Regions from separate parts of the Streptomyces sp. NPDC005925 genome, predicted to be linked through region 2. Evidence: riboswitches for the same ligand, from Rfam matches in the RefSeq annotation. Region 2 holds a riboswitch; each other region holds the start of a gene.
The links. A riboswitch is a leader RNA that binds a small molecule or an ion and turns the genes downstream of it on or off. The one in region 2 is predicted to bind cobalamin.
Positions count from the first base shown of each region.

Region 1: another riboswitch for cobalamin. It lies ahead of ABZ354_RS12805 (cobalamin biosynthesis protein); the one in region 2 lies ahead of ABZ354_RS04000 (prenyltransferase/squalene oxidase repeat-containing protein).
Region 3: another riboswitch for cobalamin. It lies ahead of ABZ354_RS22900 (HoxN/HupN/NixA family nickel/cobalt transporter); the one in region 2 lies ahead of ABZ354_RS04000 (prenyltransferase/squalene oxidase repeat-containing protein).

Region 1 covers NZ_JBEXVL010000008.1:47,348-57,659, forward strand. The annotation lists gene ABZ354_RS12785 (alpha/beta hydrolase) at 118-1,347, opposite strand; gene ABZ354_RS12790 (class II aldolase/adducin family protein) at 1,428-2,168, opposite strand; gene ABZ354_RS12795 (inorganic phosphate transporter) at 2,399-3,694, shown strand; gene ABZ354_RS12800 (hypothetical protein) at 3,765-3,986, shown strand; cobalamin riboswitch at 4,173-4,314, shown strand; gene ABZ354_RS12805 (cobalamin biosynthesis protein) at 4,414-5,385, shown strand; gene ABZ354_RS12810 (cobyric acid synthase) at 5,417-6,928, shown strand; gene cobN (cobaltochelatase subunit CobN) at 6,925-10,312, shown strand, end outside.
Region 2 covers NZ_JBEXVL010000002.1:279,453-289,764, reverse strand. The annotation lists gene ABZ354_RS04025 (hypothetical protein) at 1-219, shown strand, start outside; gene ABZ354_RS04020 (prenyltransferase) at 251-1,321, opposite strand; gene ABZ354_RS04015 (class I SAM-dependent methyltransferase) at 1,318-2,061, opposite strand; gene ABZ354_RS04010 (glycosyltransferase family 4 protein) at 2,055-3,530, opposite strand; gene ABZ354_RS04005 (TetR family transcriptional regulator) at 3,796-4,500, shown strand; cobalamin riboswitch at 4,579-4,705, shown strand; gene ABZ354_RS04000 (prenyltransferase/squalene oxidase repeat-containing protein) at 4,820-6,031, shown strand; gene ABZ354_RS03995 (SCO2322 family protein) at 6,028-6,696, shown strand; gene ABZ354_RS03990 (energy-coupling factor transporter transmembrane component T) at 6,689-7,852, shown strand; gene ABZ354_RS03985 (ATP-binding cassette domain-containing protein) at 7,849-9,618, shown strand; gene ABZ354_RS03980 (ECF transporter S component) at 9,615-10,312, shown strand, end outside.
Region 3 covers NZ_JBEXVL010000024.1:39,811-50,122, forward strand. The annotation lists gene ABZ354_RS22890 (hypothetical protein) at 1-644, opposite strand, end outside; partial or broken gene ABZ354_RS22895 (nucleoside hydrolase) at 952-1,213, shown strand; gene ABZ354_RS22900 (HoxN/HupN/NixA family nickel/cobalt transporter) at 1,221-2,348, opposite strand; cobalamin riboswitch at 2,376-2,593, opposite strand; gene ABZ354_RS22905 (helix-turn-helix domain-containing protein) at 2,688-3,053, shown strand; gene ABZ354_RS22910 (DUF6479 family protein) at 3,268-3,633, opposite strand; gene ABZ354_RS22915 (DUF4142 domain-containing protein) at 3,726-4,472, opposite strand; gene ABZ354_RS22920 (cold-shock protein) at 4,901-5,104, shown strand; gene ABZ354_RS22925 (hypothetical protein) at 5,265-5,645, opposite strand; gene ABZ354_RS22930 (SCO5918 family protein) at 5,774-6,073, opposite strand; gene ABZ354_RS22935 (DEAD/DEAH box helicase) at 6,195-7,667, opposite strand; gene ABZ354_RS22940 (cold-shock protein) at 8,061-8,264, opposite strand; partial or broken gene ABZ354_RS22945 (MerR family transcriptional regulator) at 8,684-8,973, opposite strand; gene ABZ354_RS22950 (DUF5990 family protein) at 9,090-9,557, opposite strand; gene ABZ354_RS22955 (helix-turn-helix transcriptional regulator) at 9,685-10,312, opposite strand, start outside.

The DNA of each region.
Region 1 (10,312 bases), on a different contig from region 2:
GGAATGCTGACGGAGGTCACGAGAACGGCCCGGGGACCGCTTCCACATGTGGTGAGACACCTGGAACGGGTCGATGTGAGGTGTTAAGCGGAATGGTCGGGATGGCTCTGGCCGTGCTCACACGAGAGGGGTCAGGAAGCGGCGCAGGACCTCTTCGTAGGCGTCCGGGTCGGCGTTCCACATCGCGCCGTGCGGGGCGTTGCGGACGGTGTGCAGGGTGACCGGGCCCGGGCCGGCGTCGGCGAGGCGGCGGGACAGCTGCCAGGGGGCCACCCGGTCGTCGGGTCCGTGCACGACGAGGGTCGGGATGCGCGGGCCTTCCGGGGCGGTGGCGGGGCGGGCGGTTCCGGATGCCCCGGTGGCGCCGGGGGTCTCAGGGGCCCTCGGGGTCTCGGTGGTCCCGGTGGTCCCGGTGGTTCCTGGAGTCCCTGATGTCCCGGTGTGGTGCTGGGGGGAGGCCTTCATGCGGCCCTGGGCGGCGCGTACCGCGAGGGGCAGCAGGACGCTCGGGGTGCGGCGGGCGGCGGCGAGGGCACGCAGGGTGGTCTCCCAGTGGAGCACGGGGGAGTCCAGGACGAGCCCGGAGACGAGGTCGCGCAGTTCGGAGCGGGCGGCGGCGCGCAGCGCCATGGTGGCGCCGGTGGACCAGCCGTGCAGGACGACGCGGCGGGCGCCGGACCGTACAGCGTGGTGGATCGCCGCGTCCAGGTCGTGCCACTCGGTCTCGCCGAGGTGGCCGAGGCCGTCGGGCGGGCGCGGGGCTCCGGCGTCCCCGCGGTAGGCGAGGGCGAGCACCGGGAAGTGGTGGCGGTGCAGGAAACCCATGACGTTCAGGGTGTGTTCGCGGGTGGTGCCGAGGCCGTGCACCGCGATGATCCAGGTGTCCCGGCTGCCCGGCACGAACCAGGCGGGGAGCGCGCCGAGTTCTCCGCGGACCTCGACGTCGGTGTGGTCGAGGCCGAGGGCGGTGCCGGGGTCGCCGATGTGGACGGAAGGGGTGAGCCAGGCCCTGTCGCCGGGTTCGAGCGTGCCGCGCGTGACGCGTTCCAGGCGGCGTACGACGGTGTCGGCGGTGTGCTCGGCGTCGGGCAGGACGGGGCCGACGATCGCGTGCGTGCCGTTCCCGGTGAGTCCGTAGCGGCCGGGGCGCAGGGTGGCGAGGTCGCGGGTCAGGGTGATCTGGCCTGCGGCCGTGCCGTGCACGGTGAGGCGGGGTTCGGTCGGCAGGGGCCGGCCCGGGGCCGCCTTGAGCGCCGCGTCGGCGGCCAGCCGGCCGACGGCGACGCCCGCGGCGGCGACTGCCAGGGCTGCGGTGACGGCGGTGGCCGTCGCGTTGACTGTGCGCACCGGTCCAGTGTCCCGGTGGACCCGCCCGGCGGCCAGTGGACCGGCTCGCCTGCCGCCGCCCGGTGGACGGGTCCGCGGGCTCAGGGGCGCTGCCCGTAACCCCGCATCTTCTCCTGCACCTCGGTCAGCTGCTCCGGGGTCAGGAGGGTCGGGGCGGTGCCCGGGACGGAGGACGCCGTGAGCCACAGGCGGCACATCCACTCCAGCTGGGCCGTGCGGTCGTAGGCCTGGTCGAGGGTGGCGCCGTAGGTGATGGTGCCGTGGTTGCGCAGCAGGCAGCCGGTGCGGCCGGCGAGGGCCCGGAGCATGTGTTCGGCCAGCTCCGCGCTGCCGTACGTCGCGTACGGGGCGACGCGGACGGGGCCGCCGAGGGGCGCGGCCATGTAGTGGATGAGGGGCAGCTCGGGCACGAGTGTGGAGACGGCCGTCGCGTGCACGGCGTGGGTGTGGACGACGGCGCGGGCGTCGGTGGTGCGGTACACGGCGAGGTGCATGGGCAGTTCGCTGGTGGGCACCAGGGTGCCGAGGACCTGCCGGCCGTCGAGGTCGACGCAGGTGATGTCGTCGGGTGCCAGCCGGTCGTAGGGGACGCCCGACGGGGTGACGAGGACGGTGTCGCCGACGCGTACCGAGACGTTGCCCGAGGTGCCGACGACGAGGCCGTCACGGACGGTCCGGCGGGCCGCGGCGACCAGTTCGCCCCAGGCCCGCTCCTCCGCCGCGCTTCCGGTGCGCGCCGCCGCTTCACTCCGGGCGTGCGCCCCCGTGTCGTCCACGTTCCCGTCCCTGGTCACGGTCGCTTCCTCGCGGTGCTCAGTCATGGGGCGATCCTGCCAGGCCGGTGCGGGTGAGGCGGACCTCCGCCGGCGGTCGCGGGGCCGGGCCGGCGGGCGCCGCGGGGCGAGCGGGTGCCGGGGTGCCGGGCGGGCGTCCCGCAAGGACGCGACACCCCCCTGCTCCGGTCACCGTCAAGCCCTCCTCAGTTCATCTTCCGTTCACCCGGGTTGCCTACGTTCAACTCGACAATGACCTCGAACGATTGTCTGGGTAAATGGAAAGCTTCTCGCTGATCCTCGCGATTGTGGTCGTCACCGCACTCGCGTTTGATTTCACGAACGGTTTCCACGACACCGCCAACGCGATGGCCACCACCATCTCGACCGGCGCGCTCAAGCCCAAGGTCGCGGTGGCCATGTCCGCCGCGCTGAACCTGGTGGGCGCCTTTCTCTCCGTGGAGGTCGCCAACACGATCTCCAAGGGTCTCGTCGACGAGGCCGGCATCCGTCCCGAGGTCATCTTCGCCGCCCTGGTCGGCGCGATCCTCTGGAACCTGGTGACCTGGCTGGTCGGCCTCCCGTCCAGTTCCTCGCACGCCCTCATGGGCGGTCTGATCGGCGCCACCATCGCCTCCGCCGGCCTGGGCGCGGTGCACGGCGACGTACTCGTCACCAAAGTCCTCCTCCCGGCGATCGCCGCGCCGATCGTCGCGGGCGTCGCCGCGCTGTTCGCGGCCCGGCTGACGTACGTCCTCGGCAAGAAGTCCGACGGTGAGGCCGCCAGGAAGGGCTACCGCTCCGGCCAGATCGCCTCGGCCGCCCTGGTCTCCCTCGCGCACGGCACGAACGACGCGCAGAAGACGATGGGCATCATCACCCTGGCCCTGGTCGCCGGCGGCGCCGTCGCGCCCGACTCCGACCCGCCCCTGTGGGTCATCCTCTCCGCGGGTCTCGCCATCGCGATGGGCACCTACCTCGGCGGCTGGCGCATCATCCGCACCATGGGCAAGGGCCTGACCGAGCTTCGGCCGCAGCAGGGCTTCGCCGCCCAGACCAGCGCGGCCACGGTCATCCTGGCCTCCTCCCACCTCGGCTTCTCCCTGTCCACCACGCACTCCGTGTCCGGTTCGGTGATGGGCGCGGGCCTCGGCCGCAAGGGCGGCGTGGTGCGCTGGTCGACGGCCACCCGGATGTTCATCGCCTGGGGTCTGACGCTGCCGGCCGCGGCCCTGGTCGCCGCCCTCGCCGAGTACGTCTGCGACCTGGGCGACTGGGGCACGGCGCTCGTCGCCGTCTTCCTGATCGCCTCCAGCGCCTGGATCTGGAAGCTCTCCCGGCGCGAGGTCGTCGACGCCACGAACGTCAACGACGTCGAGGAGCCGGCCGGCGTGGTGACCACCGCGATCGCCGCCGTCACCCCGCCCCCCGCGGGCACGATGACCGAGGAGTTCTCCGCGACCATCCCGGCCCAGGCCACCGACGGGCCCGGGGCGGCTTCGGCACCCCTGGTTCCTCTGGTCGCCTCCGCCCCGCCTGCCCCCGTGGCCCCGTCGGCCCCCACGACCGTCTGAGACCCCGAGCCCCCGCTCCCCCGCACCCCCGGTCCGCCGGGGGCGCCGGGCGCGAAGGAAGAGAAGCAGCATGAAGATCGACTGGGCGGCCCTCGGCTCCGTCTTCGGAGTCAGTTTCGTGGTCACCGTGGCCCTGGTGGGCCTGTTCACCGTCGGCATCGCCGGGCTGTCCCGCCGTGAGCGGGCCGTCGAGCAGGGCGGCTCCGCGACCCTCGCGGTCACCGGCGCGTACGCGTGCTTCGCGGCGTGCGCGGCGGCCGTGGGCTACGGCATCTATCTGATCGTCGCCTGACACGCCACGGCGCCCGGGCGCCGGAGCAGGCGGGCACACGGCACCGCGGGGTGCGGGACGGACCACCGCCCCCGCACCCCGTTTCGTCATGGCCGGGATCCCGTGGAGCGCGGCGCCCTTCCCGCGGCGGACACCGTCGTGTGGGCCTTCGCACACTCCGCCCTCGCAGGTCAACGGCAGGTTGACCGATGTTCGCGGGCGTGGTGGACTGCCCGGGCCAAGTACGGCGGCAAGAGAGGAAGCCGGTGCGAATCCGGCGCGGTCCCGCCACTGTCACCGGGGTGCACACCCCGGAAGCCAGGAACTCTCACCGCCGGTCTCGTCGAACCAGGGCGCGGACACCCTGAGTGAGGACATATCGCCATGCGCGGCTGCCTGTTGAGGTACTTCCCGGCCGACCCGTCTGCGACCGCGGTCGGCTGAACCGATGGGTGCCGACCGCGTCTTCGCGTACGGCGCCGCCACCGGCCTCCTCGGCGACCTGCTCCTCGGCGATCCGCGCCGCGGGCATCCCGTTGCCGTGTTCGGGCGGGCCGCGGCCGTCGTGGAAGGGCTGTGCTGGCGGGACCGCCGAGGGTGGGGCGCGCTGCACACCGCCGTGTGCGCCGGTGGGGCCGTCTCGGCCGCCGCCCTCGCCGCCCGTGCCGTACGCCGCTCCCCCGCCGCCTCCGTCGCGCTGACCGCCGCCGCCACCTGGGCCGTCGTCGGCGGAACGTCGCTGGCCCGGGAGGCGGGGGCCGTCGGGCGGGCGCTCCGGGCCGGGGACGTCGAGGCGGCGCGGGCCCGGCTGCCGCACCTGTGCGGGCGCGACCCGCGGGCGCTGGACGCCGACGGCATCGCCCGCGCCGTGGTCGAGTCCGTCGCGGAGAACACCTCGGACGCCGTGGTGGGCGCCCTCGTGTGGGGTGCCGTGGCCGGGGTGCCGGGGCTGGTGGGCTTCCGGGCCGTCAACACGCTGGACGCGATGGTCGGTCACCAGTCCCCGAGGTACCGGCGCTTCGGCTGGGCCTCGGCGCGGCTGGACGACGTCGCCGGCTGGCCCGGGGCCCGGCTGACCGCCGCCCTCGCCGCCGTGTCCGGCGGCCGCCCCCGGGGCGCGCTGCGGGCCTGGCGTGCCGACGCGCGACAGCACCCGAGCCCCAACGCCGGGCCCGTGGAGGCCTCGTTCGCGGGCGCCCTCGGGGTGCGGCTGGGCGGCACGCTGTCGTACGGGGGGCGGGTCGAGCACCGGCCCGTGCTCAACGCGGCGGCGGGACGCGCGGTCGACGTCCGGGACATCGACCGCGCGGTACGCCTGTCGCGGCGCGTGGGACTGCTCGCGTTCGGCGTCTGCGCGGCCGGACGGCTCCTCGTGGAGCGCGTACGGCGTCAGCCGCCCGGGGAGAGGCGCACGGCGTGAACGGCCGGATTCGTGTGAAGGGGCGTACGTCATGAACGGTGGGGGGCTGCTCGTCGCCGGCACCACCTCCGACGCGGGCAAGAGCGTCGTCACGGCCGGGATCTGCCGTTGGCTGGCGCGCCGGGGCGTGAAGGTGGCGCCGTTCAAGGCGCAGAACATGTCGCTGAACTCGTTCGTGACGCGGGAGGGCGCCGAGATCGGGCGGGCGCAGGCCATGCAGGCGCAGGCGTGCCGCGTGGAGCCGACGGCACTGATGAACCCGGTGCTGCTCAAGCCGGGCGGCGAACAGTCCAGCCAGGTCGTGCTGCTGGGCAGGCCGGTGGGCGAGATGAGCGCGCGGGGCTATCACGGCGGGCGGCAGCGGGAGCTGCTCGGCACGGTGCTGGACTGTCTCGCCGAGCTGCGGGCCTCGTACGACGCGGTGATCTGCGAGGGCGCCGGGTCGCCCGCCGAGATCAACCTGCGCCGGACCGACATCGTGAACATGGGGATCGCGCGGGGGGCCGGGCTGCCCGTGCTCGTCGTCGGCGACATCGACCGGGGCGGGGTCTTCGCGTCGTTCTTCGGCACGGTGGCGCTGCTCTCCCCGCAGGACCAGGAACTGGTCGCCGGGTTCCTCGTCAACAAGTTCCGCGGGGACGTGTCCCTGCTGGAGCCGGGCCTCGGCATGCTGCGGGGCCTGACCGGGCGGCCGTCGTACGGGGTGCTGCCGTTCCGGCACGGGCTCGGGATCGACGAGGAGGACGGGCTGCGGGTGTCGCTGCGCGGGACGGTGCGGGAGTCGGCCGTGGCGCCGCCCGTCGGTGAGGACGTGCTGCGGGTGGCGGTGTGCGCGGTGCCGCTGATGTCGAACTTCACCGACGTGGACGCGCTGGCGGCCGAGCCGGGTGTCGTGGTGCGGTTCGTGGACCGGCCGGAGGAACTGGCGGACGCGGACCTCGTCGTCGTACCCGGAACGCGCGGGACCGTGCGGGCGCTGGACTGGCTGCGGCAGCGGGGGCTGGCCCGGGCGCTGGTCCGGCGGGCCCGGGAGGGGCGGCCCCTGCTCGGGGTCTGCGGCGGCTTCCAGGTGCTCGGCGAGCACATCGAGGACGACGTCGAGAGCCGCCGCGGGCATGTCGACGGGCTCGGCGTGCTTCCCGTGCGGGTGCGGTTCGCCCGCGAGAAGACCCTGACGCGGCCGGTCGGCGAGGCCCTCGGCGAGCGCGTCGAGGGGTACGAGATCCACCACGGCGTCGCCGACGTCCGGGGCGGCGAGCCCTTCCTCGACGGATGCCGCGTCGGGCACACCTGGGGCACGCACTGGCACGGCTCGCTGGAGTCGGACGGCTTCCGGCGGGCCTTCCTGCGCGAGGTCGCCGCAGCCGCGAGCCGCCGCTTCGTGCCGGCCCCCGGCACATCGTTCGCCGCGCTGCGCGAGGAGCAGCTCGACCGGCTCGGCGACCTGATCGAACAGCACGCGGACACGGACGCGCTGTGGCGGCTCATCGAGTCCGGCGCGCCACGAGGACTGCCCTTCATTCCACCGGGAGCGCCCGCATGAGCACAGTGTTGTTGTTGTCGACCGCCGACACGGACCTGCTGGCGGCCCGTGCCTCCGGCGCGTCCTACCGGATCGGCAACCCCACCCGCGTGGACGTCGCCGGGGAGCTGCCCGCGCTGCTCGACGGCACGGACGTCGCCGTCGTACGCCTCCTCGGGGGCAGGCGGGCCTGGGAGGACGGGCTGGCGGCGCTGCGGGCGTCCGGGGTGCCGACCGTGCTGCTGGGCGGCGAGGCCGTGCCGGACGCGGAGCTGATGGCCGAGTCGTCGGTGCCCGCCGGTGTGGTCGCGGAGGCGCTGAGGTACCTGGTGGAGGGCGGGCCGGAGAACCTCACCGAGCTCGCCCGGTTCCTGTCGGACACCGTGCTGCTGACCGGCGAGGGCTTCGCGGGGCCGCGGCAGATGCCCGAGTACGGCGTGCACGGCGCCCGCGCGCGGGCCGAGGGCCGGCCGACGGTCGGCGTGCTCTTCTACCGGGCGCACGAACTGAGCGGCAACACCGCTTTCGTGGACAGCCTGTGCGACGCGATCGAGGCGCACGGCGCCAACGCCCTGCCGGTGTACTGCGGTTCGCTGCGCGGCGCGGACGCCGGGCTGTACGAGCTGCTCGGGGCGGCGGACGCGCTCGTCGCGACCGTGCTCGCGGCGGGCGGCACGCACGCGGCGGGGGCCTCGGCGGGCGGGCACGACCCCGTGGTGCGCGGCACCGCCGCCGAGGACGGCGGGGGCGGACGGGCGGACGAGGACGCGTGGGACGTCGGCGCCCTCGCCGACCTGAACGTGCCCGTCCTGCAAGGGCTCTGCCTGACCTCCTCGCGCGCCGCCTGGCAGGAGTCCGACACCGCGCTGTCCCCCATGGACGCCGCGATGCAGGTCGCCATCCCCGAGTTCGACGGCCGGCTGATCACCGTGCCGTTCTCCTTCAAGGAGCAGGGCCCGGACGGCGTCCCGGTGTACACCGCCGACCCGGAGCGGGCGGCGCGCGTGGCCGGCATCGCCGTACGGCACGCCCGGCTGCGGCACAAGCCCAACGCGGAGAAGAGGCTGGCGCTGGTCTTCACCGCGTACCCGACGAAGCACTCGCGGGTCGGCAACGCGGTCGGCCTCGACACGCCCGCGTCGGCGGTACGGGTGCTGGACGCGCTGCGGGACGCCGGGTACGGCGTCCGCGGGTACCCCTCGGGCGGCGACGAGCTGATCCACCGGCTCATCGGGGCCGGCGGGCACGACGTGGAGTGGCTGACGGAGGACCAGCTGGCCGCCGCGCCCGCACGGGTGCCACTGGCCGACTACCGGGCCTGGTTCGACCGGCTCGACCCGGACCTCAGGGCCGCGATGCTGGAGGCCTGGGGTGAGCCGCCGGGTTCGCTGTACGTCGACGGCGACGACATCGTGCTTGCGTCGCTGCGGTTCGGGAACGTCGTCGTGATGATCCAGCCGCCGCGCGGCTTCGGCGAGAACCCCATCGCGATCTACCACGATCCGGACATGCCGCCCTCGCACCACTACCTGGCCGCGTACCGCTGGCTGGAGGCCGCGACGTCGGAGGGCGGCTTCGGCGCGGACGCGATCGTGCACATGGGCAAGCACGGCACGATGGAGTGGCTGCCCGGCAAGGGCCTGGGGCTGAGCGGCGGCTGCGCCCCGGACGCCGTGCTCGGCGAACTCCCCCTGGTCTACCCGTTCATCGTCAACGACCCCGGCGAGGGCACGCAGGCCAAGCGGCGCGGGCACGCCACCGTGGTGGACCACCTGGTGCCGCCCATGGCCCGCGCCGACACCTACGGCGACCTGGCCAGACTGGAGCAGCTGCTCGACGAGTACGCGCTGGTCTGCGACCTGGACCCGGTGAAGGCACCGGCGGTGCGCGCGCAGATCTGGACGCTGGTCAAGGCGGCCGAGCTCCACCACGACCTGCGCGTGGACGAGCAGCCGGACGACGCCGGGTTCGACGAGTTCGTCATGCACATCGACGGCTACCTGTGCGAGATCAAGGACGTGCAGATCCGCGACGGCCTGCACGTCCTGGGCGGCGGCCCGGTCGGTGAACCCCGCGTGAACCTGGTACTGGCGGTGCTGCGGGCCTCACAGGTGTGGGGCGGGCGGGCGAACGCGCTGCCTGGCCTGCGGGCCGCGCTGGCGTCGTCTTTCGGCCTCAGCGAGAAGGAACTGCTCGCCGAACCGGGCGCGCCCGTGAAGGTGCCTGCCGGGCTGAGCGGCCTGGTGGACGGCCCGGACCGCACCGGGGCCGACGCCATCGACCTGCTGGAACAGCTGTGCCGGCGGTGCGCGGAGGGCATGGAGGCGCGCGCCTGGGACGTCACGGCCGTACCGGGGCTGGTGCGGGAGGTGCTCGGCACCGAACTCCCCGACGCCGTCGCCGTGCTGGAGTTCGCCTGCGACGAGGTCGTGCCGAGGCTGGCGCGCACCACGGACGAGATCGACCACATCCTGCGGGCGCTGGACGGCGGCTACGTGCCCGCCGGCCCGTCCGGCTCCCCCACCCGCGGCCTGGTCAACGTCCTGCCGACCGGCCGGAACTTCTACTCGGTCGACCCCAAGGCGATCCCGTCCCGGCTGAGCTGGGAGGTCGGCCAGTCCCTCGCGGACTCGCTGGTCGCCCGCTACGTCAAGGACACCGGCAGGTACCCGGAGTCCGTGGGCCTCACGGTGTGGGGCACGTCCGCGATGCGTACGCAGGGCGACGACATCGCCGAGATCCTGGCGCTGCTGGGCTGCCGCCCGGTGTGGGACGACGCCTCGCGCCGCGTGACCGGCTTCGAGGTGGTGCCCCCGGCGGAGCTGGGCCGGCCGCGCATCGACGTCACGGTCCGCATCTCGGGCTTCTTCCGGGACGCGTTCCCGCACGTCGTGGGGCTGATCGACGACGCGGTGCGGACCGTGGCCGACCTGGACGAGCCGGCCGACGTCAACCACGTGCGGGCGCACGCCGACGCGGACACCGCCGAGCACGGGGACCGGCGCCGCGCCACCGCCCGCGTCTTCGGCTCCAAGCCGGGGGCGTACGGGGCCGGCCTGCTGCCGCTGATCGACGCCCGCAACTGGCGCTCGGACGCCGACCTCGCCGAGGTGTACGCGGTGTGGGGCGGCTACGCCTACGGGCGCGGGCTCGACGGCCGGGCGGCGCGCGGCGACATGGAGACGGCGTTCCGGCGGATCGCGGTGGCGGCGAAGAACGTCGACACCAGGGAACACGACCTCGTCGACGCCGACGACTACTTCCAGTACCACGGCGGCATGGTCGCCATGGTGCGGCACCTGACGGGCGCGAGCCCCGAGGCGTACGTCGGCGACTCGGCCACCCCGGACCAGGTGAGGACGCGGACGCTCGGCGAGGAGACCCACCGGGTCTTCCGCGCCCGGG
Region 2 (10,312 bases):
TTCTTCCTCGGCCTGTGGATTCTCATGTACCTGCTCGACGCGAACCGCGGGAACGAACTGGTGCAGTTCGTGCATGATGTCGCCCGCTGGCTCGCCGGCTGGTCCCACGACCTGTTCACGTTCGACGAGGAGTGGGCGCGGGTCGTCGCCGGTTACGGACTGGCCGCCGTCGTCTACCTGTTCGTCGGCCACGCCATCGCGAGCCGCGTCCGTCACTGAACCCGCCCGCCCCGGCCGGCGGCCCGGGGCCTCAGCCGCAGCAGTCCGGGTCGAGGCCCCACGGCAGGCGCTCCCCGCCGAAGACCGCGCAGGTCGCGTCGTGGCCGCCGAGCGCGGCGACCGCGAGCAGCAGGGATCCGGCCGTCCACGTGGTGCGTTCCCGTGGCCATATGACGTCGTCGTCGAAGACGTAACCGGTCCAGTACAGCCCGGTCTCCGGGTCGCGCAGGTGCTGGATCGCCTGGAGGATCTCCAGCGCCCGGTCGGACTCGCCCGTCACCCACAGCGCGAGGGCCAGTTCGGCCGACTCGCCGCCCGTCACCCACGGGTTGGGGACGACGCAGCGCACGCCGAGGCCGGGCACCACGAAGCCGTCCCAGCCCTGCTCGATGCGGGACGTGGCCTCACCGCCCGTCAGCGCGCCGCCCAGCACGGGGTAGTACCAGTCCATCGAGTAGCGGTCCTTGTCGAGGAACCGCTCGGGGTGCCTGCGGATCGCGTGCCGCAGCGCGCCGGCCGCCAACTCCCAGTCGGGCTGGGCCTCTTCGCGCTGTTCGGCGATGGCGAGCGCGCAGCGCAGCGCCTGGTGGACGGAGGAGGAGCCGGTCAGCAGCGCGTCGGCGGTGTCCGCGCCGTCCTCGTCGCGCCGCCAGCCGATCTGCCCGCCGGGCTGCTGGAGCCGCAGCACGAACTCGACGGCGGCGTGGACGACCGGCCACATGCGGTCGAGGAACATGTCGTCGCCGGTTGACAGGTAGTGGTGCCACACGCCGACGGCCGGGTAGGCGACGAAGTTCGTCTCCCGCCCGCGGTCGGTGACGTCCCGCGCGTCGCCGTCGGCGTAGGCGGCGTACCAGGAGCCGTCCTCGTTCTGGTGCCGGGCCAGCCAGGTGTACGCCCGTTCCGCCGCCGCGTGTTCGCCGGCCGCGTCCAGTGCCATGGCCGCCTCGACGTGGTCCCACGGGTCGAGGTGGTGGCCCCGGAACCACGGGATGGCGCCGTCCGGGCGCTGTGCGGCGAGGATGCCGCGCACGGTGTCCGCGGCCTGATCGGCGGTCAGCACTCCGGGCAGGACCAGGTGTTCCGTCCTGGGAGTGGTCACGTGGCGTCCGCCTCGGCCACGCGGGGCAGGTGCGGCTTGGTCGCGTACGCCACGAAGCTCTTGCCGATCAGCGGGTTCAGCGCCTGCTCGGCGACCCGGGTGGCGAGCGGCTTCTTCATGATGTCCCAGACCAGCAGCTTGTGGTACGCCCGCACGGGCAGCGCCTTGTCGTTGTCGACGCCGAACGCGCACTTCAGCCACCAGTACGGCGAGTGCAGCGCGTGCGCGTGGTGCGTGCCGTACGGCCTGAGGCCCGCCTCGCGCATCCTGGCGAGGAGTTCGTCCGCCTTGTAGATGCGGATGTGGCCGCCCTCGACCTCGTGGTAGGCGTCGGACAGGGCCCAGCAGACCTTCTCGGGCCCGTAGCGCGGGACGGTGACGGCGATCCGGCCGCCGGGCCTGAGCACCCGCACCATTTCGGCGAGTACGCCCTTGTCGTCGGGGATGTGCTCCATCACCTCGGAGATGATCACGACGTCGAAGGACTCGTCGGGGAAGGGCAGCGCGAGCGCGTCGCCCTCCATCGCGGTGGCGGTCGCGCCCTCGGGCGCCTCACCGGCCTCCTTCATCGCCGCGAACCACTTGGCGACCTCGCGGATCTCCTCGCCGTTCTGGTCCAGCGCCACGACCTGCGCGCCGCGCCGGTAACACTCGAACGCGTGCCGTCCGGCACCGCAGCCGAGGTCCAGGACGCGGTCGCCCGGTGCGAGGGGGAACCGGGAGAAGTCGACGGTCAGCACGTGGCCCTGCTTTCGGGGTAGACGCCTTCAACATCGGGGGTGGGGGCTTCGGCGGGTCCGGCCGCGCGGGTGGCGGGTGCGCGGGTGGCGGTGGGGGGTGCGGCGTCGATGGCCTCCCGGTAGCGGGCCACCGTGCCCTCGGCCGCCCGCGCCCACGTGAAGTGGCGCAGCACCCGCTCACGCCCGGCCGCGCCGAGCCGCACGCGCAGCTCCGCGTCCCCCAGCAGCCTGCCGAGCCCGGCGGCCAGCGCGCCCGCGTCGCCGGGTGGCACCGCCAGGCAGGTCTCCCCGTCCCGCCCGGCCACCTCGGGGATGGCGCCGCCGGTCGTGGCGAGCAGCGGCGTACCGGTGGCCATGGCCTCGGCGGCGGGCAGCGAGAAGCCCTCGTACAGCGACGGCACGCACGCGACCTGCGCCGAACGCACCAGGTCGACCAGTTCGGCGTCCGAGACGCCCTTGACGAAGCGGACGGCGCCGTCGAGGCCGTACCGGCCGACCGCCCGCGCGACGGGCCCCTCCGCGGGCTGCTTGCCGACCACGACGAGGTGGGCGTCGGGATGCTCGGCACGTACCTTCGCCAGCGCCTCGACCAGGAAGACGAGGCCCTTGAGCGGCACGTCCGCGCTGGACGTCGTCACGATCCGGCCCGGCACTTGGGGCACGGCCGGGTCGGGCGAGAAGAGGTCGGTGTCGGCGCCGATGTGGACGACGTGGATGCGGTCGTCGCGCACGCCGAGGTGGTCCACTATCTCCTGGCGGGAGGTGCCGGACACGGTGAGCACCGACGGCAGGCGGCGCGCGACGCGCTTCTGCATGCGGGTGAACGCGTACCAGCGGCGCAGGGAGGCCCGGCGCCGCCGGTTCTCGGCGGCGTCCAGCTCCAGCTGCCGGTCGACGGTGATGGGGTGGTGGATGGTGGTGACCAGGGGTGCGCCGAGGTCGCCGAGCAGGCCGTAGCCGAGGGTCTGGTTGTCGTGGACGACGTCGAAGTCGCCGCGCCGGGCGCGCAGATGGCGGCGGGCGCGCAGCGAGAAGGTGAGCGGCTCGGGGAAGCCGCCGGTCCACATGGTGGCCACTTCGAGCGCGTCGATCCAGTCGCGGTACTCCTCCCGCCCGGGGGTGCGGAAGGGGTCGGGCTGGCGGTAGAGGTCGAGGCTGGGCAGCTCGGTGAGGACCACCGGGCCGTCCCTGTTCTCACCGGGTGCGCCGGCCGGGCCGAACGGGTCACCGCTCCGGCCGAGCACGTCGCCGTTGTCGTCGAGGACGTCGAGGACGGGGTACGGCTGGGCGCCGATGACCTCGACGCGGTGTCCGAGCCGGGCGAGTTCGCGGGAGAGGTGCCGGACGTAGACGCCCTGGCCGCCGCAGAACGGGTTTCCCTTGTACGTGAGGAGCGCGATGCGGAGCGGTCGCCTGCCGTCGGCAGCGAGGCCCTCCGGGGGCGCCGCCTCCCTGGCCTCAGCGGTCACTCTGGGCCCCCTTCTGACTGCACGGTCCGGCGAGATTACGACGGGACGCTAATCTAGAACAAGTTTCAGACTTGATCGTCCAGGAGGGTCCGAATCTACCGGCAGGTAAGGGTGCTGCGGGCAGCGCATCGGGTGATTCGCGCCACGGCGCGCGTCCCTGGCATGCTGTGCGGCCACTCGCCCTCACCGACTGTCACGTAACGCAGGCACCGCACGTCACGCGTGCAACGCCACGGGAACGCACGGGAACGGACGGAACGGCACCATGGCTGCGGGATCCACAGCGGAGGCGGGCGCGGCACGACCGGCCGCCGCCCCGCTCACCGAACGGCAGGAGGCACGCCGCCGCCGCATCCTGCGCGCGACCGCGCAACTCGCCGCGCGCGGCGGGTTCGACGCGGTGCAGATGCGGGAGGTCGCGGAGTCCTCGCAGGTCGCCCTCGGCACCCTGTACCGCTACTTCCCGTCCAAGGTCCATCTGCTGGTCGCCACCATGCAGGACCAGCTGGCCCGGCTGCACGGCACGCTCCGCAAGCACCCGCCGGCCGGCGAGACGGCGGCCGAGCGGGTCGCCGAGACCCTCATGCGGGCCTTCCACTCGCTCCAGCGCCGGCCGCTGCTGGCCGAGGCGATGGTCCGCGCCCTGTCGTTCGCGGACCGCAGCGTGAGCACGGAGGTGGAACAGGTCTCCCGCCGCACCACGGCGATCATCCTGGAGGCGACGGGCCACCCGGCCCCGACGGCCGGTCAGCTCTCCGCGATCCGCGTCATCGAGCACACCTGGCACTCGACCCTCATCACCTGGCTGTCGGGCCGGGCCTCCATAGCGGAGGTGCGGACCGACATCGAGACGGCATGCCGCCTCATCGACCTGGCGGCCACCACCGGCCCGCCGGAAACCCACGGCGCCACGGAAACCCACGGCCGTCCGGCGGCCTCCGGCCTCCCGGCTGCGACGCACGACCGGTAGGGCTGCCGGGCCCCGCCCCCGGCTCCGGGGCCGGGACGGAGGCAAGGAGTCGCCCACCTCACCCCGGGCCCCGGCCTACGGGCGGGTAGAGTGGCGAGTCGTCATCACACCCGTACGGGGGAAAGCCGGTGCAATTCCGGCGCTGACCCGCAACCGTGAACCACCCAGGTGGTGAGCCGGATCTCCCCGCACGGTACGTGAACGGCTCACGCGCCCGGCACTCCGCCGGAGCACGGCACCGTCGAGGTATACGGAGCCGAGCCGCCCGGGGGTGCCCCGTGCTGCCCGGCTCCCCCGCAGGGAGAGGCCCCCGCCGATCATGAACGTCCGCCGCAGCGCCGCGGTCCTGGCCGCCACCGCCGTGATCGGTGCCGCCGCACCGGCCGCAGCCGATTCGTCCCCGTCCCCTTCGCCGTCCACGGCCCTGCCGTCCGGCCTGTACGGCACCGCCGACCCGACGTACGACGGTGTCTGGCGGCAGTCCCTCGCACTGCTCGCCCAGCACACGGTGGGTGTGCGGCCCGCGCCGAAGGCCGTCGACTGGCTGGTGCGGCAGCAGTGCGCGAACGGCGCCTTCGCCCCGTTCCGCGCCGACGCGGCCAAGGCCTGCGACGCCAAGACGATGGTCGACACCAACAGCACGGCCGCGGCCGTCCAGGCCCTCACCGCGCTCGGCGGCCACGACCCGGCCGCCGGCAAGGCCGTCGGCTGGCTGAAGTCCATACAGAACACGGACGGCGGCTGGGGTTACGTCCCCGGCGGCGCCAGCGACACGAACTCCACGTCCGTCGTCGTCGGCGCGCTGACCGCGGCCGGCGAGAAGCCGGCGGACGTCGTGCAGGGCGGCAAGTCCCCGTACGACGCGCTCCTCGGGCTCGTCCTGCCCTGCGAGGGCAAGGACGGGGGCGCGTTCGCCTTCCAGCCCGACAAGAAGGGCAGGCTCGCCGCCAACGCCGACGCCACCGCCGCGGGTGTCCTCGGCGCGCTCGGCAAAGGCCTGGTCGTCGAGGCCGGCAAGAAGACCGACGCCAAGGCGTCCTGCACCGGCTCCGGCCGGGCCACCCCGGAGCGTGCCGCCGCGGGCGGCGTGTCCTACCTCGTCAAGTCGCTCGCCGCGAAAGGCCACTTGACGGTCGCCGGGGCGGGCGGGCCGGACGTCGGCAACACCGCCGACGCCGTCGTCGCCCTCGCCGCGCACGGCGACACCGGCCGGGCGGCCACGTCCCTGGACTGGCTGCGGAAGAACTCCGCCGACTGGGCCGCGCAGAACGGCCCCGCCGCCTACGCCCAGCTGATCTTCGCCGCCCACGCCACGGGCACGGACCCGCGCGACTTCGGCGGCCGGGACCTGGTGAAGCAGCTCAACGCGACGGGTCCCGCCCCGCAGTCCGGGAAGGCCGGCAAGGAGCAGAAGGCCGACGAGAAGGACGACTCGCCGTTCGGTGTGTGGTGGTACGTGGGGGTGTGCGCGGTCGTCGGCATCGGCTTCGGCTTCCTGCTGAGCGGGCGCAACCGGAAGCAGCAGCCGTGACCGGCGGCCGCCGTCTGCCGGCCGTGTTCCTGGCCGCGTTCGTCCTGTGCGCGGGCACGGGCGCGGGCCAGGCGCAGGCCGCCGGTTACCGCTACTGGTCCTTCTGGGACCGCGACGGTGACCAGTGGGCGTACGCCACGCAGGGCCCGGCGACCGCCCGGCCCGCCGACGGCGATGTCCAGGGCTTCCGCTTCGCCGTGAGCGAGAACTCAGGCGCCGCCGCCCGGCCGCGCGGCGAGGCCGGCTTCGCGACGATCTGCGCGTCGACACCGGAGCGGGACGGCAGGAAACGGGTCGCGCTGGTCATCGACTTCGGCACCGGCGCGGACGCGCCCTCCTCGCAGACGCCGCCGCGCCCCCGCACGGCCTGTGCGAGCCTCTCCCGCGACGCGACGACGGCCGACGCCCTGGCGGCCGTGGCCAAACCCCTGCGCTACGACACGAACGCCCTGCTGTGCGCGATCGACGGGTACCCGGCGACGGGATGCGGCGAGCAGGTGGCGGGCGAGCGGGACAAGGGCGGCGAGGGGGCGGAGGACAGCGGCGAGCAGGCGCAGCCGGGCTCGGACGGCGGCCCGTCGCTGGGGCTGGCGGCGGGCGGTACGGCCGTGGCGCTGCTCGCGGCGGCGGCCGTCCTGCAGGCGCGACGCCGCAGGCATGACTGACCCGCGCGGCGGAAGGGCGGCGGCGGGGCCGGCGAGCGGACCCCCGCCCCCTCACCGGCACCGTGCGCGCCACGCCCCACTGCACCCCGGTGCCTGGTGGCTGTGGGCGGCGTCCCTCGGTGTCGCGGCCACCCGCACCACCAACCCGCTCCTGCTCGCGCTCCTCACGGCCGTGTCGGCGTACGTCGTCGCGGCCCGCCGCCCCGACACGCCCTGGTCCCGCTCCTACGGCGCGTTCGTCAAGCTCGCCCTCGCCGTCCTGGTGGTACGCCTCGCCTTCACGGTCGTCCTCGGCTCCCCCGTCCCCGGCACCCGCGTCCTCCTCAGCCTCCCCGAAGTCCCCCTTCCCGGCTGGGCGCAGGGCATCCGGCTCGGCGGCGACGTCGCCCTCGAACCCCTCGTGTTCGCCCTGTACGACGGGCTGAAGCTGGCCACGCTCCTGGTGTGCGTCGGCGCCGCGAACGCCCTCGCCAACCCCTCCCGCCTCCTGAAGTCCCTGCCGGGCGCCCTGTACGAGACGGGCGTCGCCGTGGTCGTCGCCCTCACCTTCGCCCCGAACCTCATCGCCGACGTGCAGCGCCTGCGGGCCGCCCGCCGGCTGCGCGGACGCCCCGACAGGGGTCTGAAGGGCCTGCTCCAGGTCGCCCTGCCGGTCCTGGAGGGCGCGCTGGAACGTTCAGTCGCGCTCGCCGCCGCGATGGACTCCCGCGGCTACGGCCGTACCGCCCGGGTCCCGGCCGGCGTACGGCGTACGACCGCCGCGCTCACCCTGGGCGGTCTGCTCGGCGTGTGCGCGGGCACGTACGGGACGCTGACCGCCGAGGGCGGCACCTACGGGATGCCGGTGCTGCTCGCCGGGGTGGCGACCGCGCTGGCCGGGCTGTGGCTCGGCGGGCGCCGCTCGCTGCGCACCCGGTACCGGCCGGACCGCTGGGACGCCCGCGCCTGGCTGGTCGCCGCGTCCGGTGCCGCGGTGGCCGCCGCGCTCGCGCTCGCCGCCGTACGCGACCCGGCCGCCCTGCACCCCGGGGTCGTCCCGCTCACCGCCCCCACCCTCCCGCTCCGGCCCGCCGCGGCCGTGCTGCTGGGCCTGCTGCCCGCCGTCGTCGCACCGGCCCCCGCCCCCTCCCCCCAACCGCCCAGGGAGCAGTCGTGATCCGCTTCGAGGATGTCTCCGTGACGTACGACGGCACGGCCGAACCGTCCGTCACCGGCATCGACTTCGAGGTGCCGGAAGGCGAACTCGTGCTGCTCGCCGGGCCGTCCGGCGTCGGCAAGTCGACCGTGCTCGGCGCGGTCAACGGCCTCGTCCCGCACTTCACCGGAGGCACCCTGCGCGGCCGGGTCACCGTCGCCGGCCGGGACACCCGCACGCACCTGCCGAGGGAACTCGCCGACCTCGTCGGCACGGTCGGCCAGGACCCGCTCGCCCACTTCGTGACCGACACGGTCGAGGAGGAACTGGCGTACGGCATGGAGTCCCTGGGGCTCGCCCCGGACGTGATGCGGCGCCGGGTCGAGGAGACGCTGGACCTGCTGGGGCTGGCTGATCTGCGCGACCGGTCGATCGCCACGCTCTCCGGCGGCCAGCGGCAGCGCGTCGCGATCGGCTCCGTCCTCACGCCGCACCCGTCCGTGCTGGTCCTGGACGAGCCGACGTCCGCGCTCGACCCGGCCGCCGCCGAGGAGGTCCTCGCCGTCCTGCTGCGCCTGGTGCACGACCTCGGTACGACCGTGCTGCTGGCCGAGCACCGCCTGGAACGAGTCGTGCAGTACGCCGACCGGGTCGTCCTGCTGCCCGGGCCGGGCGCGGCGCCGGTGGTGGGCGACCCGGCCGAGGTGATGGCCGTGTCGCCGGTGTATCCGCCGGTGGTGGGGCTGGGGCGGGTGGCGGGCTGGTCGCCGCTGCCGCTGACGGTACGGGACGCGCGGCGCCGGGCGGCGGGGCTGCGGGAGCGGCTGGGCGCCCGTGAGGAGACCGCCCGGAGCGGCGCGGCCCCGCCGGCCGGGACGGTGCCCGAGGTGCGGCCGGCCGGCCCCGTCCCCCGCGCCGCCCGGCGACTGCTGCGCCGTCGCGCCGCCGTGGACCCGGTCCGGGCCGCCCCGGCCGCCTCGTGGGTGGCGGAGGTTCGCGCGCTCGCCGTCCGCCGTGGCCGCGTCCGGGCGCTGCGGCACGTCGACCTCACCGTCTCCCCGGGCGAGACGGTCGCCCTGATGGGCCGCAACGGCGCCGGGAAGTCCACGCTGCTCGGCGCGCTGGTCGGACTCGTCGAACCGGCCGCCGGTTCGGTCCGCGTCGGGGGCGCCGTACCGCACCGGACGACCCCGCGCGACCTCGTGCGCCGCGTCGGCCTCGTACCGCAGGAACCGCGCGATCTGCTGTACGCCGACACGGTCGCCGCGGAGTGCCGGGCCGCCGACCGGGACGCGGACGCGGAACCGGGCACCTGCCGGGCGCTGCTGGCCGAGCTCCTGCCCGGCGTCGGCGACGGCACGCACCCGCGTGACCTGTCCGAGGGGCAGCGCCTCACGCTCGCGCTGGCCGTCGTCCTCACGGCGCGTCCGCCCCTGCTGCTGCTGGACGAGCCGACCCGCGGCCTGGACTACGCCGCCAAGACCCGACTGGTCGGGCTGCTGCGCACGCTGGCCGCCGAGGGACACGCCATCGTCCTGGCCACCCACGACGTGGAACTGACCGCCGAACTCGCCCACCGGGTCGTGCTGCTGGCCGACGGCGAGGTCATCGCCGACGGCCCGACGGCGGAAGTCGTCGTGTCGTCTCCGTCCTTCGCGCCCCAGGTGGCGAAGATACTGGCCCCGCAGCACTGGCTGACGGTCACGCAGGTACGGGACGCGCTGGGGCAGCGGCCGGGGGCGGCGGGGCCGACGGGCCCGGTGGAGTCGGCCGGGGCGGCGTCGTGAGGGGGGCCGTGCGGCAGCGGCCGGTGCGGCGGGTGCGTGCTGTCCGGCTCGGGCCCCGTTCGGTGGCCGCTCTGGTGCTCGTCGGCGCGGTCGGCGTGGCGGCGGTCGGCTGGCCCTTCCTCGCGCCGCCGACCTCGCAGGTCGCGGCGCACGCCCAGGACGCCCCGTGGCTGTTCGCGGGGCTGCTGGTGCTGCTGGTCGCGGTGGCGGCGGCGACGATCTCCGAGTCGGGGCTCGGCCCGAAGGCGGTGTCCATGCTGGGCGTGCTCGCGGCGACCGGCGCGGCGCTGCGGCCGATCGGCGCGGGCACGGCCGGCATCGAGCCGATGTTCTTCCTGATGGTGCTCAGCGGCCGGGTCCTCGGACCGGGCTTCGGGTTCGTGCTGGGCTCGGTGACGATGTTCGCGTCGGCGCTGCTCACGGGCGGGGTGGGGCCCTGGATGCCGTTCCAGATGCTGGCGATGGGCTGGTTCACGATGGGCGCCGGCCTGCTGCCGGGCGCGCACCGGCTGCGCGGCCGTACGGAACTGGCCCTGCTCGCCGGGTACGGGTTCTTGGCCGCCTTCGCCTACGGCACGGTGATGAACATGGCGGGCTGGCCCTTCCTCGGCGCCCTGTCCTCGAACATCGCCTTCGACCCGGAGGCGGCGGTCTCCGCGAACCTCGCCCGTTTCCTGGCCTACTGCCTGGCCAC
Region 3 (10,312 bases), on a different contig from region 2:
GCGGCCCCGCCGTCGGTGTCCGTGCCGGTCAGCGTCACCCTGAGACCCTGGCGCGCGTCCCCGGCCTCCGGCAGCGCCTCGTCCGTGACCCGGATCTCCGCCCGCTCGCCCACCGCCGTCGACGCCGCGAACCGCCCGCACCGCTTGGGCAGCGTCCGCATCCAGTGCAGCGTGCGGTCCAGCTCCGCCGCCCGGTACGCGGTCACCTGGTGGCGCAGCTGCGCGTCCGTGTCCACGTCGTCCAGGGCGACCACCGCGCGCGGCCCGCCCGGGGCGCCGAACAGGTCGTCCGCGTACAGGACGTCCAGCAGACGCCGGCAATCGGCGTCGCCGGTCGTGGCCTTCAGCAGTGCGTCCCGCCAGGTCGCCGCGCCCCGCGTGGGCACCCACGGCCCGCCCAGGTCGTCCCGGGTGACCAGCGCGGCCCGCGCCTGCCCCTCGGTCAGCACGGGCGGCATCGCCGGTGTGGCCCGCGCCACCGGAGGCCGCTCGGCGTCCGGCGGAGCGGAGGAGACGACCGGTGCCCGGGAGGACCCGGACGCCGCCCGCCCGCCACCGGCGATCCCGCACCCGGCCACGCCCAGCAGCACGGCCGTTGCCAGGACGGGGCCGGTCAGGACACGAACAGCCGGGGAACGGGACATCGTCGGCCTCCTTGGACCAGCCCTGCCGGGATCGGGTACGTACGTTCCTCCACGCCACCATCCGCCCCGCCCGGCCACCAGCGCGGCGGTCCGTCCGGGTGAGGACCGGCCGGTGAGAACCCGGGCCCGGATCCGCGTAGGTCCCTGGTGGCGCCCCTACGACGCCCACGAAAGCCACCAGCCGCCGCCCCGCCCGCCGACGGCATGCGCCCGGCCCTGCCGCAAGGACAGGCCGCCGTGACGACCCGCCCCCCGGCCGCCCGCAGAACGCGGACCGCTCCGGCCCGCAGAGCACCGGCCCGTCCCGGTGATCATCGACTGCGACACCGGCATCGACGACGCCCCCGCTCTCCTCCTCGCCGTCCGGCATTCCGGCCCCGTCCGCGGGCCGTCACCTGCGTGGCGGGGAACACCGACGCCGACGGCGTCGTACGTACCACCCTCACAGCGCTGGAGCAGGCCGGCGCCCCCGGGAACCCGTCGCGCGGGGCGCCGAGCGGCCGTTGATCGACACGGTGCGCACGGCGCGGCACGTGCACGACCACGACGGCACGGGCGACCTCGGCGTGCGGCGCGTCAGTCGGCCTCCGCCGGGCGCACCGCCCACCGCTGTTCCACCTTCGCGACCTTCCAGTACGACACCGCCGCCGCCCACACCACCACGAACAGTCCGACGATCACGTAGCCGACGCTGTCGAGGTCGAGGCCCGCGATCCAGCTCGTCACCGCGTCGCTCAGATCGAGCTTCTCGTGCAGTACGCCGACGAGTTCGATCGTGCCGATGACGAACGCGACGGCGATGGACAGGCCGGTGATCGTGAGGTTGTAGAACACCTTGCGCACGGGGTTCGAGAAGGCCCACTGGTAGGCGAAGTTCATGAACGTGCCGTCCAGCGTGTCGAACAGGCTCATGCCGGCCGCGAACAGCAGCGGCAGACACAGGACCGCGTACCAGGGCAGGCCCGCCGCCGCGCCCGAACCCGCCATCACCATCAGCGTGACCTCGGTGGCGGTGTCGAAGCCGAGCCCGAACAGGAAACCCAGCGGATACATCTGGCCCGGCCGGGAGATCGACCCGGTGAGACGGCCGAGGACGCGGTTCATGAACCCCCGCGAGTCCAGGTGCTCCTCCAGCCGCTTCTCGTCGTACTGGCCCGCCCGCATCGCCCGGAACACCCTCAGGATGCCGAGCAGCGCGACCAGGTTGAGCGCGGCGATGAGGTAGAGGAACGTGCCGGAGACGGTCGTACCGAGCACGCCCAGCACCTGGTGGGTGTCCGATTCCTCGTCCATGACACGGCCGGCGAGGTTCGTGCCACCCGCGACCAGGCAGGCCAGCAGCACGACGACGCTGGAGTGGCCCAGCGCGAACCAGAAGCCCACCGAGACCGGTCGCTTGCCGTCGGCCATGAGCTTGCGGGTGGTGTTGTCGATCGCGGCGATGTGGTCCGCGTCGAAGGCGTGCCGCACGCCGAGGGTGTACGCGGTGATGCCGAGGCCGATGCCGAAGGCCTTGGAGCCGACTTCGTAGTGCGCGGGGACGACCAGCAGGAACAGGACACCGAAGGCGACCACGTGCAGTGCGGCGATCACCGCCATCAGGCTCGCGGTCCTGAGCGTGTCCTCCCGCCGCCAGCGGAACGATTCCGCAGTGGTCGGCGGGGCGGATTGGTCGGTGAAACGGGCAGAGTCGGGCACAGTCATCCGGTCACGCTCCAGCACCTCGTGGATCAGTTCGTGAGATGCCGTGGCCGGTCTCCTGGCTTACGGGTCGTGCGTTTCCGCCCCGCCTTCCCGGCCGCCGCACGGCGGCCAGTGGCTGCCCCCTCTTGGAGGGCGTGGGACGCAAACTCCCCGATCACAGTGGCGAGGGCCGCTCCGGTCTGGACCCCTCGGTTTCCCGACGGGCCGTCACCGGCTTCCCGAACACCACGGCGGCGCCCACGCTAGGGCCTGCGGGACGCCGCTGCATAGTTGCACAGCTGCGCAGGTATCCAAGATCACAGGGGCGGGCGCGGAAGGGCACCTGCGAGGATGTGCGCCATGCATCTCGTCCCGGCCGACCGCGCCGGCCGGCGCGCCATCGACGGCCATCGGGTGTGCGACGCCGTCGCCGCGATCGGCGAGCCCGGCCACGTCCGTGCCTGGGCCGACCGCTTCTCCCTGCTGGCCGACGCCAAGCGGCTCGCACTGCTGCTCGCTCTGCATCGCACCGAGCCGCTGGCCGTGTCCGACCTGGCCCTCGCCACCGGCATGAACGACCCGGCGGCCTCCCAGGCGCTACGCCTGCTGCGTGCGGCCGGGGTCGTGGAGCGCGAGAAGGACGGCCGCGTGGTGCGGTACCGGGTGGTGGACGCGGAGGTGCGGGGGCTGCTGGCGCACTGCGCCGCGGCGGAGGCCGGGGGGTAGAGGCGAGGCGGTCGCAGGGGCGTGGCCGGGCGTGAGCGTCGTAGAAGACGAGAGCCGGGTGCCCTTCGCTCGCCCGGCGTCGGTGGACGCCGGGCGGGGGAGGGTGCAGGGGGCGGAGTCCGGTGGACGCCGGGCAGTGTTGCCCGGCGCCCGGCGCCGGCGCCCGGCGCTCGGCGTCACCGCGACCGCGGGGGCCCGTGGCGGGCGGCCGGGGTCAGAGCCGGAAGCCGCCGCTGCCGAAGGATCCGCTGGAGCCGGGCCGCCAGCGGCGACGGTTCTGGTCGACGCCCCGTCTGCTCTGCGCCTGGCGGAGTTCGTAGGGCATGAGGCGCCTGCCGTCACCGGCCGTCGGCACCTCGTCGGGCTCGCGCACCTCTCTGATCTCGTGAACCGCGCCCGAGTCGGGCAGATGGGGCTGCTCCTCGGCGGTGGGCCGGTGCGGCTCCCCCTCCATGACTCTGATGCCGACGCGTACGGCCCACACGAGCGCGCCGGCCAGGACCAGCCCGCCGATGAACGCCGCCGTCACGTTGAGTACCTGATGCGAGGCGGCCAGTACGTCGAACGCTGCTGCACTCATAAGGGAATTATCCCCGCTGAAATGAGAAATAACGAATGGAATGTCCAGGTTTTGGGGTGGGGGTGAGGGTAAGGGTGAGGCGGAAGCGGGGATCAGCGGATTGTCGGGCGTGCGGTCGGAGTGGGTGACGTGGTGTCCACGTTCAGGCCGGGCGGCTCGGTGAGGGCGACGACGGGCGCCCCGGGCTGCGGTGGCGGCGGCGTGAGCTGTTCGTCGGGGAGTTTGGGCGGGTTGGTCTGCTGGAAGTTGACCTGGTCGAAGTTGACCATGCCGGTCTTCTCCAGCACGGTGATGTGGTCCAGGACCGTGTCGTTGGCCTGGTCGGCGAGCTGCCGTACCAGCGTGTTCTGGGTGCCGGCCCGGATCTTGGCGATCACCGGGAAGATCTGGCCGTGGGTCACGCGCATGATGCCGACCGCCGTGATGTCGAACTGCTTGCCCGTGCTGCCGTCCGCCGTCGCCACGAACTGCTGCTGCTGCGGGCTCGCCTGGTTCGGCAGGGTGACCCCCAGTTCGGGAGCGATCTTGCGGCACGTCGCGTCGAGCCGCGAGTGCCCGGCCACCAGGTGCTCGCCGGCCTCCTTCATCTCGGGCGTCGTGCCCCGCCGCATCGCCAGCAGGCCGAGCGGGTGCTCCCACAGCCCCGCCGCCCGGACCTTCACCACGAAATCCCGGTCGGCCTCGGTGAGCGGGCCGTAGCGGGTGTTGGCGATCACGCGGGACGGGGTCGTCGCCGTGTTCTGCACCCCGAGCATCGCGGGGTAGGCGAGCGCGGCGAGGGTCAGGACCAGGCCACCGCCGATGAAGACGGTGCCTGCCGCCCTGCGCGACATGCGCATGATGCCTCCTGGTGTGTACGGGCCGGTCCCCAGGAGGTACGTACGGCACGGCGGAAGCGATCAATCCGCCGACCGGGAAACCTGGGGCGGCGGGGAGAGGGGAAGGGGGAGAGGGGGAATTCCTCTCTCCCCTCTTTCCCTCTCGTGTGATGACAGGAGTGAAGGGCAGGAGAGACGGGCGCAGTGGGTGCGGGCTTTCGGTGCGGGGCGGCGGTGAGGCGCGTCGGCGGCTGACGAGCCTGACGTGCGGGCACGGTCGCGTAACCAGCGAGGCCGCCCCCGCCGTGCTAACGTCGCTAGGAGTTGCGGTCTTGGTTCCCAGGTGTGAATTACCCGGTGTTTTCCTCCGGGCGGGGCAATCATTTCGGCGACAAGGGAGGTTTCACACGGTGTGGAATCTCCGGCAGTGCCCCGAAGGAGAATTTGGTATGGCAACCGGCACCGTGAAGTGGTTCAACTCGGAAAAGGGCTTCGGCTTCATCGAGCAGGACGGCGGTGGGCAGGACGTCTTCGCCCACTACTCGAACATCGCAGCCCAGGGCTTCCGTGAGCTTCAGGAAGGCCAGAAGGTGACCTTCGACATCACGCAGGGCCAGAAGGGCCCGCAGGCGGAGAACATCCGCCCCGCCTGACACACACGGCACGAGAAGGCCGGGGATCGCGTGGACGCGCCCCGGCCTTCGTGCGTCCCGGGGCGCCCCGGCGACCGCGGTCTCGTGCTCCGTACGGTGTGACCCGCGTCGGTTTGCTCCGCCGTACGCCCCGTCCGTCCGCAGTCGGGCGGGACCCCGTCTACTGGTCCGAGTAGCCGATGTCCCCGACGGTCCAGGCGTGCACGTCCTCGAGCGCGACGCGGTACATGCCGCCCGTGTCGGGGATGCCGAAGCTGCCCTGGAGGATCCTCGCGACGTGGAAGTGCAGGTGGGTGGGGCGGGCGGAGGCGTCGGGGCTGTCCGCCGGGCGGGTGTCGGCCGGGGCGAACACGTCGGAGAACGGGCGGAGCCGGGCGGAGTCCCGCAGGACCTCTGCCACGCGCTCCCGCCACATGGCCTCGGGAGCCAGCCGTCCCGTGATGACGGCCCCGGGGACCACCACGGTGAGGGACATCTGGCTGGTGCCCTCCGACTCCACCTTCGCGGCGAGGCCGGCGAGCAGGTCATCAGGGTTGGACATGGGTCAGGAGCCTACCGCTAAGACACGGCCCCGCAGGCGATCCGTGGGGAAAACAGGAAGGGCCGGCCGCTGCGCGCGAGGGCGCAGCGGCCGGCCCCATACCGGTCGACCGGGTGGGTGGGCCCGGGTCACTCCCCCAGTTGCGCGGACGCGGCCTGCATCGGGGTCAGCCCGTCCAGCGGGGCGGCCGTGTTGGGCGCGGGGTGGCAGGTGAAGCCCAGGCGGATGAGCGCGCGGGCCACCTCCGACGCGGTGAAGTCACGCCGGTCCTGCCTCGTGATCACTTCCCCCACCTGCTTGACGGGGTAGGTGCGGCGGCCGATCGTCACGGAGATTCCCGTGACCTCCTCGGCCTTGATGCCCTTCATCTTCTCCTCGACCTCGCTCTTGGTCAGGTCGAAGGGGTAGCGGGCGATGACACAGCGCATGGTGCCTCCACGGGCTTGAGGGAAAGCCGGAAGTGATTCCGGGAGCGGTGCGGTGGAGCTGGGGTGCTCGGTGCAGCGGGTGAAGCGGGTCGTGCGGTGATACGGGTCTCGGTGCGCGGGTTCAGCGTCGGCCGGTGGAGGCCGCGCGGGGACCGCGGCGTCCGCGCCGGCTCCGCCCGGCGGAACCGCCCGCGCGCTCCGAACGCTGGGCGGGCGGCGGGGTGATGACGACGGGCACGCCCGACGGGGCCTGCGCTCCGGTGATCCGGCTCAGTTCGGCCTCGCCGGAGCGGACCTTCGTGGACCGCGGGGTGATCCCGGCGTCGTGCATGAGGCGGTCCATCGAGCGCCGCTGGTGCGGCAGGACCAGGGTGACGACCGTGCCGGACTCGCCCGCGCGGGCCGTACGGCCGCCGCGGTGCAGGTAGTCCTTGTGGTCGCTGGGCGGGTCGACGTTCACGACGAGGTCGAGGTTGTCGACGTGGATGCCGCGCGCGGCGACGTTGGTCGCCACCAGGACGGTGACGTGGCCCTCTTTGAACTGGGTGAGCGTCCGGGTGCGCTGCGGCTGGGACTTGCCGCCGTGCAGCGCCGAGGCGCGTACACCGACCGCCAGCAGCTGCTTGGTGAGCCGGTCCACGGCGTGCTTGGTGTCCAGGAACATGATCACGCGGCCCTCGCGGGCGGCGATCTCCGTGGCCGTGGCGTGCTTGTCGGCGTCGTGCACGTGGAGCAGGTGGTGCTCCATCGTGGTGACGGCGCCGGCCGACGGGTCGACCGAGTGCACGACGGGGTCGTGCAGGTAGCGGCGTACGAGAAGGTCGACGTTGCGGTCCAGGGTGGCGGAGAACAGCATCCGCTGCCCGTCGGGGCCCACCTGGTCGAGCAGGGCGGTGACCTGCGGCATGAAGCCCATGTCGGCCATCTGGTCGGCCTCGTCGAGGACGGTGATGGCGACCCGGTCGAGGCGGCAGTCACCGCGGTCGATGAGGTCCTTCAGCCGTCCCGGCGTGGCGACGACGACCTCGGCACCGGCGCGCAGCGCGCTGGCCTGCCGGCCGATGGACATGCCGCCCACGACCGTGGCGAGCCGCAGCCGCAGCGCGCGGGCGTACGGGGTGAGCGCGTCGGTGACCTGCTGGGCCAGTTCCCGTGTGGGCACGAGGACCAGCGCGAGCGGCTGCCGGGGTTCGGCGCGCCGGCCGTTCGTACGCGCCAGCAGGGCCAGGCCGAAGGCGAGGGTCTTGCCGGAGCCGGTGCGTCCGCGGCCGAGGACGTCACGGCCGGCGAGCGAGTTCGGCAGCGTGGCCGCCTGGATGGGGAAGGGGACGGTGACGCCTTCGGTGCCGAGCGCGGTCAGCAGCGGCGCGGGCATGTCGAGGTCGGCGAACGCCTCGACCGGCGGCAGCGCCGCCGTGATGGTGACGGGCGTGGCGAACTCGCCGCGCAGTGGCGCGGGGCGGCCCGCGCGGGTGCTCTTGCCGGCGCCGCCCTTGGCGGAGCGGGACGGGAACGACTGGCGGGCCGAGCCCTGGGGACGGAAGCGGCTGCCACGGGAGGACGCGGTGGAGCCGTTACGGGTGGTGCGGTTCATCTGGAACCTTCCTCGATGCGGATACGGCACGTATCGAGGAAGTCCTCCGAGCGGCAGCGGTGCCGAATGAGGATTCGCAAGAATGAGCCGAAGAAAGATGGTGGTCGCGGCGCCGGCTGAAAGATCTGCGCGATACCTGCGAGAGACCAGCGACAGTCTGTGAGCGACCTGCGAGAGATCCGCGACAGTCTGCGAAAGCTCTGCGACTGGTCTGGGAAGTGTCCGCGGCGGTGTCTGCGAGAGATCTTTGGCGGCTCACCGTTGAACAGGTGGCGTGGCGCTCGGCGGGCCGGACGGGAAAACGCAACGGGCTGGGGCCCGCAACCCCAAAGAGCGCGGGCCCCAGCCGTGTTGTCAGCGTCAGCGTGATGCGTCAGCTTGTACGCGTCAGCGTCAGGCGGGAACGATGTTCTCGGCCTGCGGGCCCTTCTGGCCCTGCGTGACGTCGAAGGTAACCTTCTGGCCTTCCTGAAGCTCGCGGAAGCCCTGGGTGGCGATGTTCGAGTAGTGGGCGAACACGTCGGCGCCGCCACCGTCCTGCTCGATGAAGCCGAAGCCCTTTTCCGCGTTGAACCACTTCACGGTGCCAGATGCCATATTGAATCTCCCTTGGGGGCAGTGCCCGGAGCCCGCACCTTGCGGACCCGGAGTCGCCGCGATGATCACCCTCCGGAGATTTTCGGAAAATCCTCGAGCCCCGGACAGTTCAGCAAACGAAAAGAGTGCTCGTCGACAAAAGGTCGAGAGAGCACTCGAAAGTCTCTGTTAACCAAAACTGCAACTGTTATCACGGTAGCACAGGGATCCCGGCAAGGTCCGCTCTTGCCGGCCACTGATCCATTGGACCCTCCCCTGGTGGTCCATTGGGGTGTCCTATGGGGTGTCCGCCGGCCGTAATCCGCGGGAGCCGCGCCGCGAAATTCTCCATCGGCGAAGAGAGGTATGGCCGGTGTCCGTGAGGCTCGGTCCACGCCCTCGCCCGCCCCCGGCTCCGTGCCCTGCCGGCGCCGTTCCTCCTACGTCCGCAGGGCGTCCGCGAGCTGGTCCTCCGGGAGACGACGCGGCGCGCGGCCTCGACCGGCGTGCCCGGGCCGACGGGTTCGGGGCACGCGCCGCGACCCTCAACCGGCGCCGCGAGTACCGCCGGTGGCCGCCGCCCGACCGCGGCGGCGCGATCAGCCCGGCCCGGCCGACGGGCCGGGCAGGAGGCGGGCGTCACGCCGGGCACGGCCGCGGCCCGGCCCTCGGTGTACGCGGGGTGGTCGCCGTCGTCGAGGCCGCCGCCGACCGCGTTGTCAGTGCACACCGGTGGGCATGGCGCTGTCGCCGCGGAGTCGACCCCGCCGGCGAAACCCTCACCGCGCCGCGGGCCGATACTTCCACTCAGGACGGCAGATTTCCGCCCGCGCGTCGTGGCGCGGGTCACGAGGGTCCGGCGGTCCAGGTGATCCGCGGGGGCAGGACCCGCGCGCACACCGGCCCGCCGTCCGGGCCGGTCAGGCCGAGCCGCCCGACCAGCAGGCCCCCGCGTGCGGCGGCGGCCAGCGTGTCCTCGGGGACGACGTCGAGCATGAGCTTGGCGCGGCGGAACATGCTGAACCCGCCCGAGTCGTCGACCGTGCCCCACGACAGGAACACGAACCGGCGGCCCAGCCGGTCCTGCACGTACGGTCCCCGCACGTCGACGCCGTCCGGCGAGGCGACCGCGGTGCACTCCAGGGTCCACGTCGCGGACGCGGCGTCACCGGGCTGCGGGTCGAGGAGCTCGCCCGGCAGGCCGCGCCGCTGCACGGCGACGTGGACATCGGTGTACGTGGTGACGGCGCTGCCGTCGGCGGGCACCGGGCAGGTACGGCCGGGCAGGTCGAAGGCGTCGATACGGATACGCATGGGAGCCATCATCCGCTTCCCGCCGGGCGGGGTGCCTTCACCCGGGCCTCATCCGCCCCGGTCCGCCGGTTCCCGCCCGCCCGACCGCGTACCCCCCCCTTGATCGCGTGTGCCGGGGCCCGGCGGGTCAGCCGCGGATGTCCGGGTTCTGCGGGTCGCGGCCCCACGCGGAGTCGCCGAGTGGGTAGGTGTACGCGGGCCGTCCCGCGTTCCCGCTCGTGCGGAAGGGGTTGCCGTGGTCGTCGACGCGTACGGTGTGCCGCTCACCCCCGCTGGACCACTCCAGCTCCAGGTACCAGCTCACGTCGTGCGCCCGCGCGTCCGCGAAGACGTGGAAGACCTCCGGGTCGGACTCGCTCACCTTGTACGGGAACCCGCGCTGACCTGCCCCGGGGGAGACCACGGGCCGCCCGGCGTCGAGGTCCACGCCGAAGGCCGTCGTCTCCACGCCGCCTCCGCAGCCGACGCCCATCGCGAAGTCGTTCCAGGCGAGCGGCGCGCTCCTGTCCACCACGCGCACGTGCAGTTGCTCCAGGACGACGGCCGCCCTGCCGGTGCCGTGCACGGTCAGCTCGAGCATCTGCTGCCCGGCGGCGACCCCGCCGAGCGCGGTCACCCAGCCGCGCGCGTCCGGCTCGCCCGGTGGCGGAGGCACCTGCTCGGGCTGCCGGCCGACCAGGTAGTGCTGACTGCACGGCCCTTCCCACCTGTACGGGTCCACGGTGACGGTGGGCGCGTGGACCCCGCCCTCGAAA